One region of the Syntrophomonas sp. UBA1041 genome, then DNA from elsewhere that is predicted to be linked to it. Evidence: riboswitches for the same ligand, from Rfam matches in the RefSeq annotation. Region 1 holds a riboswitch; each other region holds the start of a gene.

What was found. Region 1 has a riboswitch for molybdenum cofactor ahead of B2633_RS11760 ([FeFe] hydrogenase, group A). Riboswitches for the same ligand answer to the same signal wherever they lie in the genome.
Region 2: it holds a riboswitch for molybdenum cofactor, as region 1 does, so the genes downstream of both, fdnG (formate dehydrogenase-N subunit alpha) here and B2633_RS11760 ([FeFe] hydrogenase, group A) in region 1, are expected to answer to the same signal.
Region 3: it holds a riboswitch for molybdenum cofactor, as region 1 does, so the genes downstream of both, fdhF (formate dehydrogenase subunit alpha) here and B2633_RS11760 ([FeFe] hydrogenase, group A) in region 1, are expected to answer to the same signal.

Annotation. Positions count from the first base shown of each region.
Region 1 is NZ_DCEA01000074.1:5,796-11,849, reverse strand. Features, by position in the region: gene addB (helicase-exonuclease AddAB subunit AddB) at 1-1,548, opposite strand, end outside; gene B2633_RS11765 (nitroreductase family protein) at 1,646-2,470, opposite strand; molybdenum cofactor riboswitch at 2,704-2,820, shown strand; gene B2633_RS11760 ([FeFe] hydrogenase, group A) at 3,255-4,418, shown strand; gene B2633_RS11755 (iron hydrogenase small subunit) at 4,431-4,790, shown strand; gene B2633_RS11750 (formate dehydrogenase subunit gamma) at 4,806-5,465, shown strand; gene B2633_RS11745 (hypothetical protein) at 5,466-5,654, opposite strand; gene B2633_RS11740 (YkvI family membrane protein) at 5,638-6,054, opposite strand, start outside.
Region 2 is NZ_DCEA01000068.1:71,485-77,538, reverse strand. Features, by position in the region: gene fdnG (formate dehydrogenase-N subunit alpha) at 1-3,127, opposite strand, end outside; molybdenum cofactor riboswitch at 3,451-3,569, opposite strand; gene B2633_RS10370 (glycosyltransferase family 2 protein) at 4,400-5,338, opposite strand; gene B2633_RS10365 (GtrA family protein) at 5,338-5,766, opposite strand; gene wsfD (glycan biosynthesis hexose transferase WsfD) at 5,997-6,054, shown strand, end outside.
Region 3 is NZ_DCEA01000031.1:24,611-30,664, reverse strand. Features, by position in the region: gene nuoF (NADH-quinone oxidoreductase subunit NuoF) at 1-122, opposite strand, end outside; gene B2633_RS05385 (NADH-quinone oxidoreductase subunit NuoE family protein) at 144-590, opposite strand; gene fdhF (formate dehydrogenase subunit alpha) at 590-3,283, opposite strand; molybdenum cofactor riboswitch at 3,487-3,624, opposite strand; gene B2633_RS05375 (DUF6431 domain-containing protein) at 4,317-4,556, opposite strand; gene B2633_RS05370 (sigma-54 interaction domain-containing protein) at 4,801-6,054, opposite strand, start outside.

The DNA of each region.
Region 1 (6,054 bases):
AATCTGATCCAAAACCTCCACGCAAACATTCCAGATCTGGCTGTTCTCACTGGCCAGTTCGAAGCGTCCCTGGGAGATCAATTCTTCAACCCAGGTTTCCAGGCCTTGTGGAATTTGCATCTCTTCCAGCCATTCAAACCAGGCCCGGGCTATTTGTGACCAGGAGGATTCAGCCTGCACTTTTTGGGCCAGCGACTGCAGAGGATTGACCAATGCCTGGCGGTAGAGATTCATCTCTTCCCGCAGGCTTTCCTCACCCAATGTAAAGGGCTCCAACCAGCCGCGTCCTCTAATGTTATAACGCCAGGCATAATTCTCCAAACGGTCACAATCCCGCGTTTCTACAGGAGTCAGTCCGGTTTTTATAAGGCGCAAAACGTCCTCCAAACGATAATACCTGGTCAATACATCCAGGGCGGAGAGCATCAGCTCAACCAGGGGGTGGTGCAGAATACTGCGTTTATCGTCCAGGAAGTACGGGATCTTATACTCGTCAAAAATCCTCTTGATCAGCCCTGAATATGCGGCGGTATCGGAGCAGATAACCGCAATATCCCGATAGCGCGCCCCTTGCCGCACCAGGGCCAGGATCCTCATCGCCAGTGCCTCTACCTCGTCCTGCGGGCTGGGGAGCGCCGCAATGGAAATAGCGGCGGGTTGCTCCGGAAAAGTGCGGTGGGGATAGGCGTAAAGCTCTCTTTCCAGGTGCATCAGTTCAGGGCTGAGCTTGCCGGGGTTCTTGACCGTAATTATATGTTCTTCCAAACCCGCATTTTTAGCCTGATCATGCCAGCGGCTATAGTAATAGCGGGAAAGCGCGAAAATTTCCCGGTCCCGATCCTCGCCTCCCAACTCCATGGTGAGGCTTATGGCCGTGGAAACAGCGGTTTTCATGAGCTGTTCAATCAGCTTCAGGGTGCTGGGCGAGAAGGTAGTGAAATTGTCGATCCAAACCCGGGCCCGGCTTAAAAAACGCGATTGGGGAAAGCGTTCGATAACCAGATTTAAATAATCTTCGCTGTCCACATAATGATCCTGGAGGTGAGCGTTGAATTTATGGTATAGCAGAGAAATGTCATGCAGTTTGCTTTTTAATAATGTATCGTCAGATAGGCTGCGGGCGCATTCATAAAGAACCCCGCTGTCCACGGCGGATCCTTTTAATTCAGCCAGGATCTGACTGCATTGCTCGATGAAGCCGGGCTGCCGGCAGGCCTGGCGATAAACCGTGAACTGCTCCTCACAAGCGGAGATCACCTTTTTCAGTACCATGTATCGCCCCTGCTGGCTGAGAAGAACCCGGGTGCGCCCCCCGGCTTCATTCAAGACCCTGGCGCCGAGTCGGCTGGGGCTCAGTACCTCAAGTCTCATTATGCCGGGAAGATCGAGTTGATTGATCACTTCCCGCTCGGCCTGCAGGGTGAACTGCTCCGGCACCAGCAGGATCACGGGGTCATCCCGGTTGAGATTCAGCTCCTCCCGGATCTCAGCCATTACCTGCCGGGTCTTGCCCTGACCGCAGCGCCCCATTATATAACGGATGGCCAAACCCTCATCCCCTTAAACTCAATAGTTTTTTTTTATCATACTGGTTTCTCATTCCAGCAACAAGTGGGGCGCGCGGGAGAACGAAGCAGGCCTAGGTTCATCGCCAAATGATCCGTGGCGCGGTGCGGGGTGGTATCCGGTGATACTGGTATTTGGGGTAGCCTATCAGCATAGCGCCAAAAGCCTTGTGGCCTTCGGGCAGGGCCAATTCCTGCATAAGTGGCGGGAAGGTTTCGGCAGCCGCCCCGACAAATCCGGCCCAGCAAGCGCCTACGCCCATAGAATACGCCGCCAATTCCAAATAAGTCAACGCTATGGTGCAAGATCCTTGGGAAACATGAATATCTTCAGGCGCATGGGCTATAATCAGATGCGGAGCATTGCGGCATATGGTATCAATCCCCTTATCCCAGGCATAGCACACGGCCTCCATGTGCATCACCGCGGCTATCTGGGGCATATGTTCGATAATATAGCGCATCCAATCCACTACCAGGCCTGCAATATGGCGCACCTGGTGTTTATCTGCAACGACCAGCCAATGAACCGGCTGCATGTTGTGGCCGGAAGGGGCATAAGCGGAAACATCAATTAGTTTTTCCAGGATGGCACGATCAACGCTCTTGTCTTTGAAACTGCGGATAGAGCGCCGTGATTTTAAAAGATGCTCCACCTGAGCGGGGGCAGGAAGCAGACCGGGATCAACCGGCACACAATCAACGGAATTTACGGTTTTTACAGATATGGCCTGGTGCGGACAAACCGCCACACAATGGCCGCAGCGCAGGCAAAACTGTTCGGCTCTTTTTACTGATCTCGGGAAGGCGTCCAGTTCTCTGAATACAATAAGTCTGGCCGGACATTCGGCGGCGCAAATACGGTCGCGTTTGCATTTGGTCTGATCGACGGTTAAAAAGCTCAATGAACTCTCCCCTTATCTATGTATCTTGACACCGCATGGTGTTCTCCCCATTATAGCACGGGCTTGCTTTGGCAGAATACCGTCCTGACAGCCGGGGCGGCCTGTTTGTTTTTTCCAAGATGATCTGCCGCGTCTCCCCATGATGATCGGTCAGGTTGGGGATGATGCCCCGGTTGACTATTGCATGAGATCTCCAGGAGGTGTATGATTACGAATAAGTAATGAATAATAATTTTCAGTCTTCACTCTCCGAGTCTCATTGCCTGAATAGATATGGTATTGAGACCGACAGGGTTCAACGGGAAACGGTTGGGCCTCCCATTGTGGAAAGGAGTCCGGTAGGAAGGCTTTAGTTGGATTTGCCTTTTAGCCAGCCCTTTTTGCAAGGTCTGGCTTTTTGAATTCTGAAACAGTCTATGACCGGTTTCAGACCCCGGCCCTGAGAATTAATGATATCAAATGATACATCCGGCATTCAGAAGAATATCTATTTTCATTAGTTAATTCTATTTTTTAGGTGAACAAAACCATGAAGGTTTACCCCTAAGGGGCAGCGCTTTCATGGTTTTTTTTATTCTATTTCCCCCAAATCTGTTTAACCCGTCAAAGCATGGTTTGACGGGTCTATCTCCAACAACGCTCCTGATGGGGCTTATCTGCATATTGGTTTGATGCATGTTGATAAAAGGGAGGTTGAGAAACAAGATGAACCGTCCAGCCCGATATGAAGGAGGTGTTATGATTTAAACCCAGGTTACAGTACTTCATCAAAAGGAGGTAGGATATGAGTACAGCAGTAATCCAAGGCATCATTAATGTAACCGGCGATTGTAAAGCCTGTGACCATTGCACGTCCATATGTCCCACCGGCGCCATCAGCGGACTGCTGGGACAGAAACACAAAATCAATCATAATCTTTGCATCAACTGCGGACAATGCTTGATCAGCTGCCCTTTTGGCAAGATCGAGGATGTCAGCCGGGTTGATGAGGTGAAGAAGGCTCTCGCCAATCCCCAGAAGTATGTGGTGGTTCAGGAAGCGCCCGCGGTTAGAGTAGCCCTGGGCGAGGAGTTCAGCCTGGAACCCGGCGCCAATGTGAAAGGCAAAATGCATGCCGCTTTGCGCAGACTCGGTTTCAATCAGGTATATGACACCGAGTTTGCCGCCGACCTTACCATCATGGAGGAAGGAACCGAATTAATAAACCGGGTGTTCAACGCCCTGGGGGTGGCCGGCAACGAACATAGCGGGCCGCTGCCCCAGTTCACTTCCTGCTGTCCGGCCTGGATCAAATATGCTGAAGATCAGTATCCGCTTGTACTGCCCCATTTGTCGTCGGCCAAATCTCCCCAGCAGATGTTCGGAGCGGTGGCCAAGACTTACGCTGCTGAAAGACTGAATGTTGATCCCGTGAATATGTATGTTGTCTCGGTAATGCCATGCACCGCCAAGAAGTATGAATGTGATCGTCCCGAGTTTATCGCCAGCGGATATAAAGATGTCGATGTGGTCATTACCACCAGAGAACTGGCCCAGCTGATCAAAGATGCCGGCATAGAATTCCTGAATCTTCCCGAGGAAGCAGCGGATAGCCTGATCGGTTCTTCAACCGGCGCGGCCACCATATTTGGAGTAACCGGCGGTGTCATGGAGGCGGCTTTAAGAACCGCCTATGAATTATTGAGCGGCCAGTCACTGGATAATGTTGAATTCAAGGCGGTTAGAGGCCTACAGTCGGTCAGAGAGGCGACGGTGGAGATACCCGTCAAGTCTCTGGGCAAAACCCTGCCTGTCAATGTAGCTATCGTAACCGGAACCAAATATGTTGGCAAGCTGATTGAGGATGTGCTGGCAGGTCGCAGCAAATATCATTTTATAGAAGTCATGAACTGTCCCGGAGGGTGTATCAACGGCGGTGGCCAGCCCATCCGAAGAGAAATGATTTAGGAGGGAAAGGGAATGAAGTTTTTCACCGAAAGTGAAGGCATGACCAGACGGCAGTTTTTTAAGGGAGCGGGCATGCTGACCGTGGCCGCCGTATTCCTCGGTGTTTTCAGTAAATTGGGATTTGATGCTCTGGCTGCCAACACCGACTACATTGAAAAAAGAGCCGCCGGAATGTATGCTTTGGATGAAAAGATGACCCTCAGAAAGTCGCATGAAAATCCGGAAATCGCCCAGATTTACAAGGATTTTCTTTCGCCGGGCGAAGTAAAGCCGGTTAGCGAAAAGGCCCATCATCTGCTGCATACCAAATACGGCCAAGACATCCCCGATTTCATCGCTGAGTTGAAAAGCGGAGCCCATGAAGCTGCATAATTAGGAGGGAAACGAATGAGCAGTACTAAAGGCAAGGTCTTAAAACACGGTGCCCAAACCCGGACCATGCACTGGGTGCATTTGATCGCTTTTACCATTCTTGGTCTGACTGGTGTCGGTTTTTACTGGGATATCAATATTATCGGCAATATATTCGGCGGATTCGGCAATGCTTCGCTGGTGCACAGATGGGCCGGAGTCGTTTTTACCGCTGCCCCCGCCCTTTATATTCTGCTGAATTTTGACCGGTTTTCCCGCTTCATTGACACCATAACCCACTTTTCCAAAGAAGATTTTCAATGGTTAAAAGTAATGGGTGGATATCTCCCTTTTATTAAGGTGGATAAAGCTCCTCCCCAGGATAAATACAATGCCGGCCAAAAAATGTTGGGAGTGATGATCATCTTCGGTTGTATTCTGATCATACTGACCGGTTTTCCCATGTGGATATGGCGCCATAGTCTGCCGCCGGCATTCCTGGGCTTTTGCTATAATGTGCATTTTTGGACCGCGATCATTATGATCTTATTAGTCGGCGGCCATTTCTTCCTGGCAGCCATCCATCCCAAATCCAGAGTGGAGTTTGCTTCGATGATGCTGGACGGCTATATCGATGCTGAAATTACCGCCCATCACAACCAAAAGTGGTATGCTGAGCTTAAAGAAACCAGTTGATTAAAACTGCACCAACACATTGCGAAAAAGCGGTCTGCTTCCATTCAGACCGCTTTTTTCAGCAGAGGGCAGCGGGCTGGAAAACAAGGCCATCCCTGCGGCTGTGCCCGCCGATTTCCTGCCAAACTCGAACACCAGGGAGCAGAGACGGCTGGTTGGCCATTCCACCCTGTCAATGATCAAAGTCAAACTTTATTCTCTTCTGCTGCAATGATAAAAAATGCATGACGATACCGATCATGGCAAAGAACCCAAAATAGCCGCAGACGGGTAAGACAATGGCTATTAGCTCTTTAAAGCCGGCAATACTCCCCATGAAAGCCGCCACCATCAATACTGGTATCAGAATGCTTCCCTTTATATTTTTGATTTTCTTGATGCGGAAAGTTACCCCAAAAAGACAAGATAATGAACTCCCAAACATTCCGCAAAGCAGAAGAACTGCATAGACCAGTCCCCAAACAGGATGTATTTTTTGGGCAAGAGTAAGCATGGGAAGTTCTGCATCTGCCAGCATAGGTTGATTCAAAATCAAAGGGAGCAAAATGCAGACGAATACAATCATTAATTGAACCGCCCCCTGAAAAAT
Region 2 (6,054 bases), on a different contig from region 1:
GTGTTAAGCGGTTGGCTGGATCACCAGTGGCATAGCCTTTAAAGCCATACTGCCAGGAAAGCGCTATCTCATGAACTTCTTTGCCGCCTACTTTAAAGGGCTTTAAGCGTTTGGTCACACAAGCCAGAGCCTCGATGTCACCCCGGGTGGTAGAGACAATAACCTTGGCACCGTTCTTGATCCCTTTATCCCGGGCCAGCTCCTCACTCATCTCCATAAACATATTGGGCATCAACTCGGCCAGCCAGGGCAGGTTGCGAGTCAAAGCGCCGGTCTGCCAGTGTTCCACCAGGCGGAAAGTAGTGGCTATAATAGGATACTGACCAGCGTTGCCTTGATTGTCAGGCTCCCATACTTTGGCAGCCGGGTTTACCCTGGTTTTGTTCAGAATAGGAGCTACAGGGCTTTCCCAGGGCTCGTAATGCTCAGGGAAAGGACCGTCTTTCATCGAGGTTTTGGCGGCGAAGATGCAGCCTTTGCCTTCAGGACGCATGATAAATGGATCATTAAAAGCCGGCTTGTCAGGTCCGGTAGTCTTGCTAATGTCTGGTACGTCCAGGCCGGTCCAGGAACCGCCGGCATCGGCGCCGGCATCCCACCAAACCAACCTGCGGTCATCATCGCCGGGCCAGGGGTTAATGCCATCAGGCTGCACCGAGCAGCGGTTGTAAACAATACGGCGGTTCATCGGCCAGGCCCAGCCCCACTCGGGAAACAGGCCCAAATTACCGGGATCTTCTTTCTTACGTGACTGTGCTTTATAAAACATCTTGCCATCTTTCCAGGTGGTGGCTCCGCAGTATACCCAGCACCCGCAGGTGGTGGAACCGTCATCTTTCAACAGGGCAAAACCCTCAACAGGCTTGCCGCTGGCTACCTGGAAGCCGCACAATTCATTGGCCACTTTCATAATATCGGGTTCTTCTTCGCCATGTTGACCATCATAATCCCAGGTTAATTTGGTGATGGGTTCGTCTTCAGAACGGGTACTGCCTTCATAGAGCTTTTGAACTCGTTTGACCAGCTCATTATAAATCCACAGGTCGGCTTTGGATTCACCGACCGGGTCAGCACCCTTCCAGCGGAACTGAACCATCCGGCTGGTGGAAGCAGCTGTGCCTTCTTTTTCATAGACAGCTGCGGCTGGCAGGAAGAAAGCTTCAGTCTGAATGTCTTGTGGAGTGAGCTGCTTTACCTTTTCATTCTCTACCGGTCTTTCCCAGGCTTTGTGGCTCCAGAATTCGGCGGTTTCGTGTAGCCACAGATCGATGCAGACAAACCATTTAAGTTTAGTGAGAGCTTCCTGCTCCTTATTGGCATTGGGGCCGCCCACTACCGGATTGGAGCCGTTTACGAACAGGCCATCGATTTCGCCTCTGTGCATGGCTTCGAATAAGCCGATGTGCGAATAATTTTTGGTATCCTGACGTTTGGGTATATAGTGATATGCAAAATCGTTGTCTTCGGTAGCGGCATCCCCATACCAGGCCTTGAGCAGACTGACAATCCACTTGGAAGTGTGTATTCGCCAGCCGGAATGTTTGATGCCAGACGCTGCCAAAGCCCGGAATTCTTTCAAATTGCTGAATTGCAGATTGCCTGCACCCGGGGTGGTCTTGCGGATATAAGAAATGAGATCTTTATAATCAGCGCTGTCAGTGGGTGAATCGATATAGCCGGGCAGAATGTGATACAGCAAAGCCATGTCGGTGGCGCCTTGAACGTTGTTTTCACCGCGCAAGGCATTGATTCCTCCACCGGGGCGTCCGATATTTCCCAACAATAACTGTACAATGGCAAAAGCCCGGATGTTTTCACTACCCACCGTATGCTGGGTAATTCCCATGGCATAGCATATGCAGCCCGTCTTATCCGGAGCAGAAGTTGCGCAAAACATTTTCAAGACCTCCCGGTACTTGCTTTGGGGAGATCCGGTTATTTTGCATACCGTATCGATGTCATAACGAGAATAGTGTTGCTTCATGAGTTGGAAAACGCTACGCGGGTGCTGCAGGGTTTCATCCTTCAAGATATTGTTGTTTTCATCGTATTGATAATCCCAGCTGCTAACATCGTAACTTTGCTTAGTTTCGTTCCAACCGGAAAAGAAACCGTCTTTAAACTCATAATCATCTCTGACAAGGAAAGCTGCATTGGTATAATTGACCACATAATCATGGTGATAGAGCTCGTTGTCCAGAATATACTTGATCATGCCGCCCAGGAAGGCGATATCGGTGCCAGAACGCATAGGACAATAAAGATCGGCCACTGCGGCAGTTCGTGTGAAACGGGGATCTACACTGATTATTTTGGTCTGGCGTTTAGGATCAAAACGCCCCTTGTTCAGCCATTTCATACCGATGGGATGGTTTTCGGCCAAGTTGCTGCCCATGATTAAAGCACAGTTGGTATTTTTCATGTCAATCATGGAGTTGGTCATCACTCCTCGTCCGAAGGAAGGAGCCAGGCCGCCCACAGATGGTGAATGGCAGAGCCGGGCCTGAGTTTCCAGGTAAACTACACCCAGCGAGCGCATCATCTTGGATAGTAGATAGCATTCCTCATTGTCCAGGGCTGATCCTCCAATTGAGGCTATTTTTTCGGTCCGGTTAACGATTACTTCACTTCCATCAGACAATGTCTCTTTGTGAATGAAACTCTCATCGCGGGTCTGCTTGATCCGCTGGGCGATTTCATCCAAAATCCAATCCCACTCTTTTTCTTCCCATTTCTCTGATCCAGGAGCCCTGTATAAAGGCTTTGCTACCCTCCTGGGATTGATGATCTGCTTTCCGGTTTCAGGTTCATATATTTCTCTCAGATTAAACATGGCTGAACCTTTGGGACAGGCGCATCCTTCATTAACCGGATTATCAGGGTCTCCAACCACGCTCAATAACTTAACAAATTTATCATCCTTTTTTTCCGCATAAACTACCAGACCGCATCCAGAACCGCAATAAGGACAAACAGTTGGTACCGGACTAACATTTTTTGTGCGCAGTTCTTTGATTACCGCTGCAGAAACAATGAGATTAAAACCCAAAGCCGACCCTAAACTTGCAGCTGCAACCGTAGCTCCGCCTCTTTTTATAAACTGACGGCGGGTTATTTTGCCGTTCATTCTCTTCCCCCCATTCAAATCATTGCGATGCAAAGGAATGATGATTACTGCCATTGTGAGATTCTAGATTACATTTGGACTAGCTTGTCACTAAAATTATTAAGCCTGCGAATCTTGCTATGCGGTCCTGACCAAACTTTTTAAGGTGTCCGCCCTAAAACGAAAACCTCCTAACTTTAATCAGGAGGCTGGTCACAGGATGTACACTGACCATAAAGCCGCAGTTTGGTGCGGCTTCCTCCTTGCCTGAAAAGCCAAGAATGAAGTAGCAGTTTGCCTCAGGACTCATAACCTTCATAATCAGATCTTGGAGACTGAGAAAACTGTTCCGGTAGATGACTCTTTTCCAAGCAAGGGAGATAAAACCGTTTCCAGATTTACCGCGGCTAAATCCCCAATGGCTGTCGCTTTAGGGGAATCAGCTCTGGAGTCAGCGTAAGACATATTAAATTTTGACTATTATGCGAGTATACAGGGTTAAAGCAGTACTGTTTCAACAGTGAACATAGGAGAGCAAATTCCTGAAAGGCTATATGGATTCATCACCTTCAACCGGGCCAGTAGCTGGTATTAGAATGAAAAGCAGTCATACCGGCATAGCGGATAGGTTGAGAAAGGCTCCCATTGGTTTAATTCTCCATTTTTGGCACTGTAGTTTGAAACAAAACGAACCACCGGTTCATATGAAGCATGTCACATTAAACGCTTTGTGGTTGACATAAACCCTGCACTTGAAAGCACTTTCTCACCTCCTTTAATACCGTTATCTTAGCGGCTGGAATAATGAAAACATTTCAGCTTAATAAAAGCATTTGTTTATAAGCGGAAAAATGAATTCATTGCACCAACTATTATAGTTCTGCATATAAATTTATATTCCTTCTAATAATATTATATATAACCAAACATTATATATGCTAACAACAACAAACCCTCCCGAGATGGAGGGGAGGGGCGTTTCACCCTTGACGGCAGGCAAGCGTAATCCCCACTGAATCATACATGAGGAGGATACGCAACGTTGCAAGGGCTGGTAATGCCTCAACATAAATTTTAATCATCTAAATGCATATGCGGAAAAAATGGCACGAATCAGCCAATGATAAAAGGCGGTTAGAGCTGGTTCGCTATATTTAAGTAAACTGATAGTGAGCGAAAATAAATCCCCGCTTAATATTGATAAACGGGGATGTAACATATTACTCGTTAACTACGGTTAAGATTTGCCGGCTAACCCGTAAATTTCTTATTAATACCAATTGATTCTTGGCTTCAGTGGCATTCGTCACTGTATTCCTTGACGATGTAAATGGGCCTGCGCTTGGTTTCCAAATAGGTTCTGGAAACATATTGGCCGACTATGCCGGTGCAAAACAGCTGAATCCCGGTAATAAACAGCAGAATACAGACCATAAAGGGCCACCCGTATATAGAACCGCCCCATAATAGGTATTTAGCGGCCATGGCTACAATCATTACAAAAGATACCAAGAAAAAAACCAATCCTATCACCGAAGACAACGCCAACGGAGTGGTGGAAAAGGCCATGATCCCATCCAGTGAATAAGAATAGAGCTTCCAAAACGACCATTTAGTCTGGCCGGCAGCTCTTTCCTGATTGTCATATTCCATCCACTTGGTTTTAAAACCTACCCAGGCGAAAATACCTTTGGAAAAACGGTTATATTCACAGATCTGCAGAATGGAATCCACCATTTGGCGGCTCATCAGCCTGAAATCCCGGGCTCCATCCACCAATTCAATATTGGAGATAGTATTGATTATGCGGTAGAATTGCCTGGCGAAAAACGACCTCACCGGCGGCTCGCCTTTGCGGGTGGTTCTTCTGGTGGCAACACAGTCATAGCCTTCATGCTTTATGATAAGGTACATATCCTTGATCAGCATGGGCGGATCCTGCAGGTCAGCATCCATGATAGCCACATAATCACCCCGGGCGTTTTTAAGACCCGCATAGATGGCCGATTCTTTTCCGAAATTACGAGAAAAAGACAGATATTTAACCCGCTGATCCCGGCGCTGTAAATCTTTAATTAGGGGCAGGGTGCAGTCCTGTGAACCGTCATCGACAAAAACGAATTCAAATGCCACAAACGCCATATCCGCAGCCAGTTTTGACACCTCGGCATAGAAATATGGCAAAACCTCCTGTTCATTATAACAGGGCACTACAATCGATATTTGTTTCATTACAGCACTTCTCCTTGACCTTTATCTTGAAATACTATGTGCTTGCTAAACAGGTAATTGGATATGACCACGATTATATTGGAGATTATTTTGGTCAATAAATCATTGGAGTGAAGCACATCGATCATCACATACATTATTGTCATGTCCAGCAGACCGGAGAACAGGCGGCAGCCAAAAAAGGCCAGACATTGTCCCAAAATGGGAAACAACCCCCGGGCTTTGCTCTCAAAAACAAAGAGATGATTGGTGGCATAAGCGAATAATACCGACAAGATCCAGGCTATGAGATTGGCCTTCAGGTAAGGTAAACCCGCCAGTTTGGCCAGGCCGGAATAGGCCAATATATTGATCAGTGTGGTAAGGCCGCCGTACCCCAGATATAAAACCAGAATCTTATATTTCTGATATTTGGCCTCAACCTGCATATATCCACAAACCTTCTCGGTTAAAACTCAATTTGAATCAATCCAATCTGTGTCTGAGCAATTCTGTAGACTACTAGTGTATTTTTCCCATAAATGGATAAACTATGCATAGTATTTGTTTGAACTTGTATGCCGGTTTTGCCCTTTATCTGACCTGTGACGGGCAGCGCCCGGAAAAATTGCTTGGTTTAGATTTGCATAAGGTTTTTTAGAAATAGAAGAAGGTTGAGATGAGAAGATATAATTTGTTGAAGTATTTATGGGTCGTATTGGGGCTGGTGGGTTTAT
Region 3 (6,054 bases), on a different contig from region 1:
ATCTGACTCATGCTGCGAGCTTTAGCCAGGGATTTGTATCCGCCGGCTTTAATATATTCATCAATTTTTAAGGGACTAATCTTTCCTACGTTTCTTAAAACGATACGCATTTCTTCAGCCACAATCTTACCTCCTTTCACCAATTACTTATATTCTGCCAAAACTGCAGGAACTTTAGCGGGGTTCAGATCGCCATAAGGCTTGCTGTTGATGGTAATCACCGGGGTGGCTTGACACTGGCCTACACACTCGGTAAATTCCAGGGTGAATTTGCCATCGGCAGTGGTTTCACCCATTTTAATGCCCAGTTCCTTTTCCAGTGCAGCGACGACTTGGGCTGCGCCGGCAATATGGCAAGGTGCACTCTCGCAAATACGGATAACATTTTTACCCCGTTTACCAACTTTGAGGTAGGAGTAAAAAGTTGCTACGCCATAAGCCTTGGCTTTAGGCATATCAAACACCTCGGCGGCATAGAAGACAGCCTCTTCAGGAATGTAGCTGAATTCACGCTGAACCGCATGGTAAGACTCGATCAGTCCACCAGGCAGATCTTTATAGGCATTGATGATCTTCTTGTAGTCTGCCATTATTGACTCACCTCCTGGACTTTTTCGATTTTGACTGCACAGACTTTGTACTCACCTGTGCCGGCAATATCACATACAAACGGGCTGGTGAGTTCATTGGTAGGCGTAGAACTATGGTGGTGGGACATCCAAATAACCCCGGGCTGTACCTGATCGGTTACCCAGGCGGTGGTTAGAACTGAACCACGGCGGGATGTAATCCTCATCCGGCTGCCGGTAACCACGCCTAATTTTTCCGCTTCCTGCGGGTGTACCTGGGTCATTTCTCGATCCCAGACACTGGCAATACCCGCCGAATATTGGGTGGTAACATTATAGTGCTGCATTACGCGGCCCGTACACAGCAGGATGGGATAATCTGTATCCGGCATTTCTCCCGGAGGAATATGGTCATTGGGTTGGAAACCGCCCAGCCCGCGGGTGAATTTGCCGATATGCAGAATGGGGGTGCCAGGATGATCAGGGGTGGGACATGGCCAGTGCACGGATTCTTTTTCCATACGGGCAAAACTAATGCCAGCCATGGCGGGGGACAGGGAGGCCATTTCATCCCAGATTTCACTTGGATGATTGTAAGACATGGGATAGCCCATGCGGGTAACCATCTGACAAATCGTTTCCCAGTTGGCCTGGCCAGGCAGAGGCTCAATCGCTTTACGAACTCGCTGAGGTCGGCGCTCAGTATTGGTAAAGGTACCGTCGCATTCCGCAAAGCTGGCGGCCGGCAGCACGACATCAGCTAATTCAGCAGTTTCAGTCAGGAAGAGTTCCTGTACCACAAAGAAGTCCAGATTCTTGATGGCTTCTTTAATATGATTGGCATTGGGATCGGTTAGTACCGGATTTTCACCCAGAATATACATGACTTTTACTTTGCCTTCATGGGCGGCTTCAAACATTTCCGGAATCTTTAAGCCTACTTTATCCGGCAAGGTTGCTCCCCAAGCTTTTTCATGTTTTTCCCGGGCGGCTTTATCGGTAACATTCTGATAACCGGAATAAACGTTAGGCAGAGCGCCCATGTCACAGGCACCCTGAACATTGTTCTGCCCGCGGACGGGGTTTACGCCCACGCCGGGACGGCCGATATGACCGGTCAGCATGGCCAGATTGGCAATACTCATAACATTACGGGTACCGCAGATGTGCTCGGTAATGCCCAGTGAATAGAAGATCATGGCTTTATCAGTGCTGGCATACAGACGGGCTACCCGATAAAGGTCTTCCACGGAGACACCGGTGAGCTCGGAAACGCGCTCCGGAGTGTATTCGGCAGCCAGGGCTTTCATTTCTTCATAGTTTTCGGTACGGGTTTCTATAAAGTTCTTATCTTCCAGACCTTCTTTGATAATTATATGCATTAAACCATTGAGTAGCGGAATATCGGTACCGTGTTTCTGTTGCAGCCAGATGTCGGATTCAGCGGCCAGCTCCGTACAGCGAGGATCACAGACTACCAGTTTGCAGCCGTGGCGAGCCGCTTGCCGCATTTTATAGCCAAGTACCGGATAGGATTCAGTAGGATTGATACCGATCAGGAATAACAGTTCGGCTTCATTAGTAACTTCAGATAAAATGTTGGTCATGGCGCCGCTGCCAAAAGAATTAGCCAGACCCGCTACTGAGGGAGCATGGCAGGTACGGGCGCAATGATCCACATTGTTGGTGCCTAAATGGGCCCGGGTGAATTTCTGGATCAGGAAGTTTTCTTCATTGGTACAACGGGCTGAGCTTAACGCTGCAAATGAATCGGGACCATTTTGGGCTTTATTCTCATTAAATTTCCGGGCAATCAGCTCAAAGGCTTCATCCCAGGATGCTTCCTCAAATTTGCCGTTACGCTTGATCAGCGGCGTTTTAAGGCGTTTTTCATTGTAAATAAAATCCCAGCCAAAGCGTCCTTTTACACATAAGCTGCGGCCATTTACCGGAGCGTTTGGATTGGACAGAACGCCGATGACTTTGCCTTTGTTCACAGCTAAGTCGAAATTGCAGCCGGTACCACAGAAGGGACAGGTGGTCCGCACCCGGTCGATATCCCAGCGGCGACCCTGGCCGGACATGGTTTTCTCAGTTAAAGCGCCGGTTGGACAGACGGCTACGCATTGTCCACAGAAAACGCAATCTGATTCAATATAGGGTACATCACCAGCCGTAGTTGCTTTACGGTCGAAGCCACGATTCAGATAAGAAAGATTGTCTTTCCCGGTCAGTTCTTCACAGGCTCTAACACAGGCGCCGCAGAGAATGCACTTGTTTAAATCCCGATTAATAAAGGGATTGCTGTTATCGATTTTATAAGAATGCTTTTCTCCTTGATAGGGACTTTCTTTTACCCCGTACTGATAACAATAATCGGCCAGAACGCAGGCACCGGCCTTGTCGCAGGTCAGGCAGTCCAGGGGATGATTGGCAATCAGCAGTTCCAGGATGGTCTTGCGGGCTGCAATCACAGCCGGAGACTCGGTTTCTACAACCATCCCAGGGCTTACCGGGGTTACGCAGGAAGCCGGCAGAAGCCGATTTCCTTTTACTTCGACTACACATAGTCGACATGCACCCAGCGGGCTTAGATCGGGGTCATAACACAGGCGAGGAATTTTAATGCCGGCTGCTTCAGCTGCTTGCAGTACGGTGCTCCCAGCTGCGGCTTCAACCTCCTTCCCGTTGATGGTCAATTTAATTTGTTCCACTTCCATCACTCCTTTTAGTCGTTAGAAATAAAAAAATCTCCTATCTGAGTAGGAGGATGGACTTCATTGGCATAAATACTATGACAATGGTTGGCATTCAAATGCACGCTCCTTCCACCTACTCAGAAACAACTTGCGGTGTTAATTAAATAAAAACACCTGACATTACCAGCGCATAAATGATGCGGGCAACGCAAATTGTTTTCTAAAAGCCAGTGACTCCTTTCCAAGTAAGGGAGGCAAACCCGTTTCCGGATTTACCGTAGCGGTATAATAACCGTGTCGGCTAATTCACCGTGGCCGCAGCTTTAGGTGAAGTAGCTTTGGAGCTACGCTTTTGAAAAAATTAAACTCCTGGGCAACCTGGTTGCTACACAAGTCTTAGGGTAAGTCATTCAGGCTTTAACAGTGGTGGAATAAAGGAAGGAATTCTGGTCAGGCCATGTTATAAAATTGCCTGCCAGCAATTCGAATGAAGCATGGGAGCAGGAATAAACTCAGCCGATAAACGAAATCGGTGAAAAAGGCTGCAACAGCTTCAGGTCTTCATTTATGCCACGGGGTATTGAAACACTATGAGCCACCGGTTCATGCAAATTAACTCACATGCAACGGCTTATGATTTGCTTAAACCCTGTACTTGATAGCACTTTTTCACCTCCCTCAATATTGGCATGTTGCTGGCAATATTTTGATCAGGCAGCAGTCATAAATACTAATTGCACTGTTTGAAATTGCCAGAGGGATATGTCTGCTGGACAAACATATCCTTATCAAAATAATACTTCGACACAAGCGTAAATATTCCTCTATATAATTTAAAATATTATATAAGGGAATATAAAATAGGTTATGATGCCTGAATAACCGCCTTATTATTTAATGATATTGCAAAAATAAATTAACGCCAGGGTGGAATGTCCCCAGCGTTAATATGAAGCTTCAATTTTGTTGGAGTTAATTTGCCGAAGGAGGGCGTAGTTTAGTGTATATTATACTCAATATTGCATATATAAACGCTGATTTGGATTTTTCACACAGCCGGCCGTCCCCATATCCCCTGCCAGTGGAATAAATGTATCCACAGATAAAGGGTTGAGACAGCGATCTGATATTTATCACCTATTTCCCAGATGTCGTCGGAACGGGTATAGTAATCACGCAGAACAGTCAGAATGAACAGGATGCTATATGATCTATAAGGGATTATGACTTCCGGAAGGATGGCATGAGTATGCCCACAGGATTTACAGATCACCCGGAGTGTGCTGATAGAACTCTCTTGAGCTATTACCCTGCGGGTACCACCGGTGTTCGCTATCGCTCACCAATAATGTTGCTGGTCCCCTGGATTAATGGCTGGCCCACAATAGACATTAATACCGCTGTGATGCCAGCACAGCATATTCTCTATAATGTGGCCTGCCTTTTTTAACATCTTAAATACTTCCCCATGAAACAAGTCTATGAGGCTCGAAGCATATTCCTATCTATCATAAGGGATTTTTGCTGTGGATTCATGTTTCGATGCCATGTTTTTTTATTTTTTTGTAGAGGGTAGAAAGGTCAATTTCTAGTTGCTCGGCTGCTTTGGCCAGGTTAAAGTTGCTTATTTCCAAGGCTCGGGCTATCAATTCCTCCTCAAACTTCTGGCTGGCTGCTTTCAAGCTTTGTAATTCTAAAGGAGCTTCGCTGCTGCACCGGTTTTGCAGGAACTTGAAATGTCGGCAATCCAGAGAACGGCCGTTTTCCATATCAGCCATAATTATCGCCCTCTCCAACATATTCTCCATTTCCCGGACATTCCCGGGCCAGTGGTATTGCTCCAATAATTTCAATGATTTGGGAGAAATATTAGCAATCATGGTCCGCAGCCGGGGGTTCAACTTGTCAATAAAATGGCAGATTAAAACAGGAATATCTTGCTTGCGCTGGCGCAAAGGGGGCACTTCCAACCTTACTACATTAAGGCGGTAATACAAATCCTCGCGGAATTTCTTTTCCTGAATCAGCTGTTCCAGGCTCCGGTTGGTAGCTGCAATCACCCGGACATTTATCTTAATGGGGAAGCTGCCTCCCAATCGCTCGATTTCTTGTTCCTGCAGTACTATCAGCAGCTTGCTCTGCATGGAAAGCGACATCTCTCCTATTTCGTCAAGAAAGATGGTACCCCCATGGGCCAACTCAAACTTTCCCGGTTTGCCTCCCTTTTTGGCTCCGGTATAGGCGCCTTCCTCATAGCCAAAAAGCTCAGCTTCCAGCAAATTCTCCGGAATTGCGGCGCAATTGATGCGCAGGAAGGGAAAGCGTGACCGGGGGCTGGCATTATGGATGGCATTGGCAAAAAGATCCTTGCCCGTACCGCTTTCGCCCGTAATCAATACGGTTGTAAAAGGATGATTGGCAATCTGCCGGGCAAAAGACTTGAGCATTTCCATGCCTTTATCCTTGCTCACAATATCATCAAAAGTATATTTGGCGGTATAAAGGCTATCCACCTCATCCCGGTACATATTCAACTCGGAAAGAAGATTCTCCACCAAGTTTTTAGCATCCCATATGTCGGGAAAGACACTGTAGGCAAAGGCCCCAACCGTTTCCCCATCCTTGATAATTGGTATGGTGGAAGCAATCATGTTATGCCCGTTAACCTTCCAGTTGTATCCCACCATAGCCTTTCCTGTCGCTAAAATGGTAAACACCCGGGTATGGGGAGTAACTTCCTTTATGGGCTTTCCTACTACTTCTTCCTTGGTAAGATCCAAAACCTG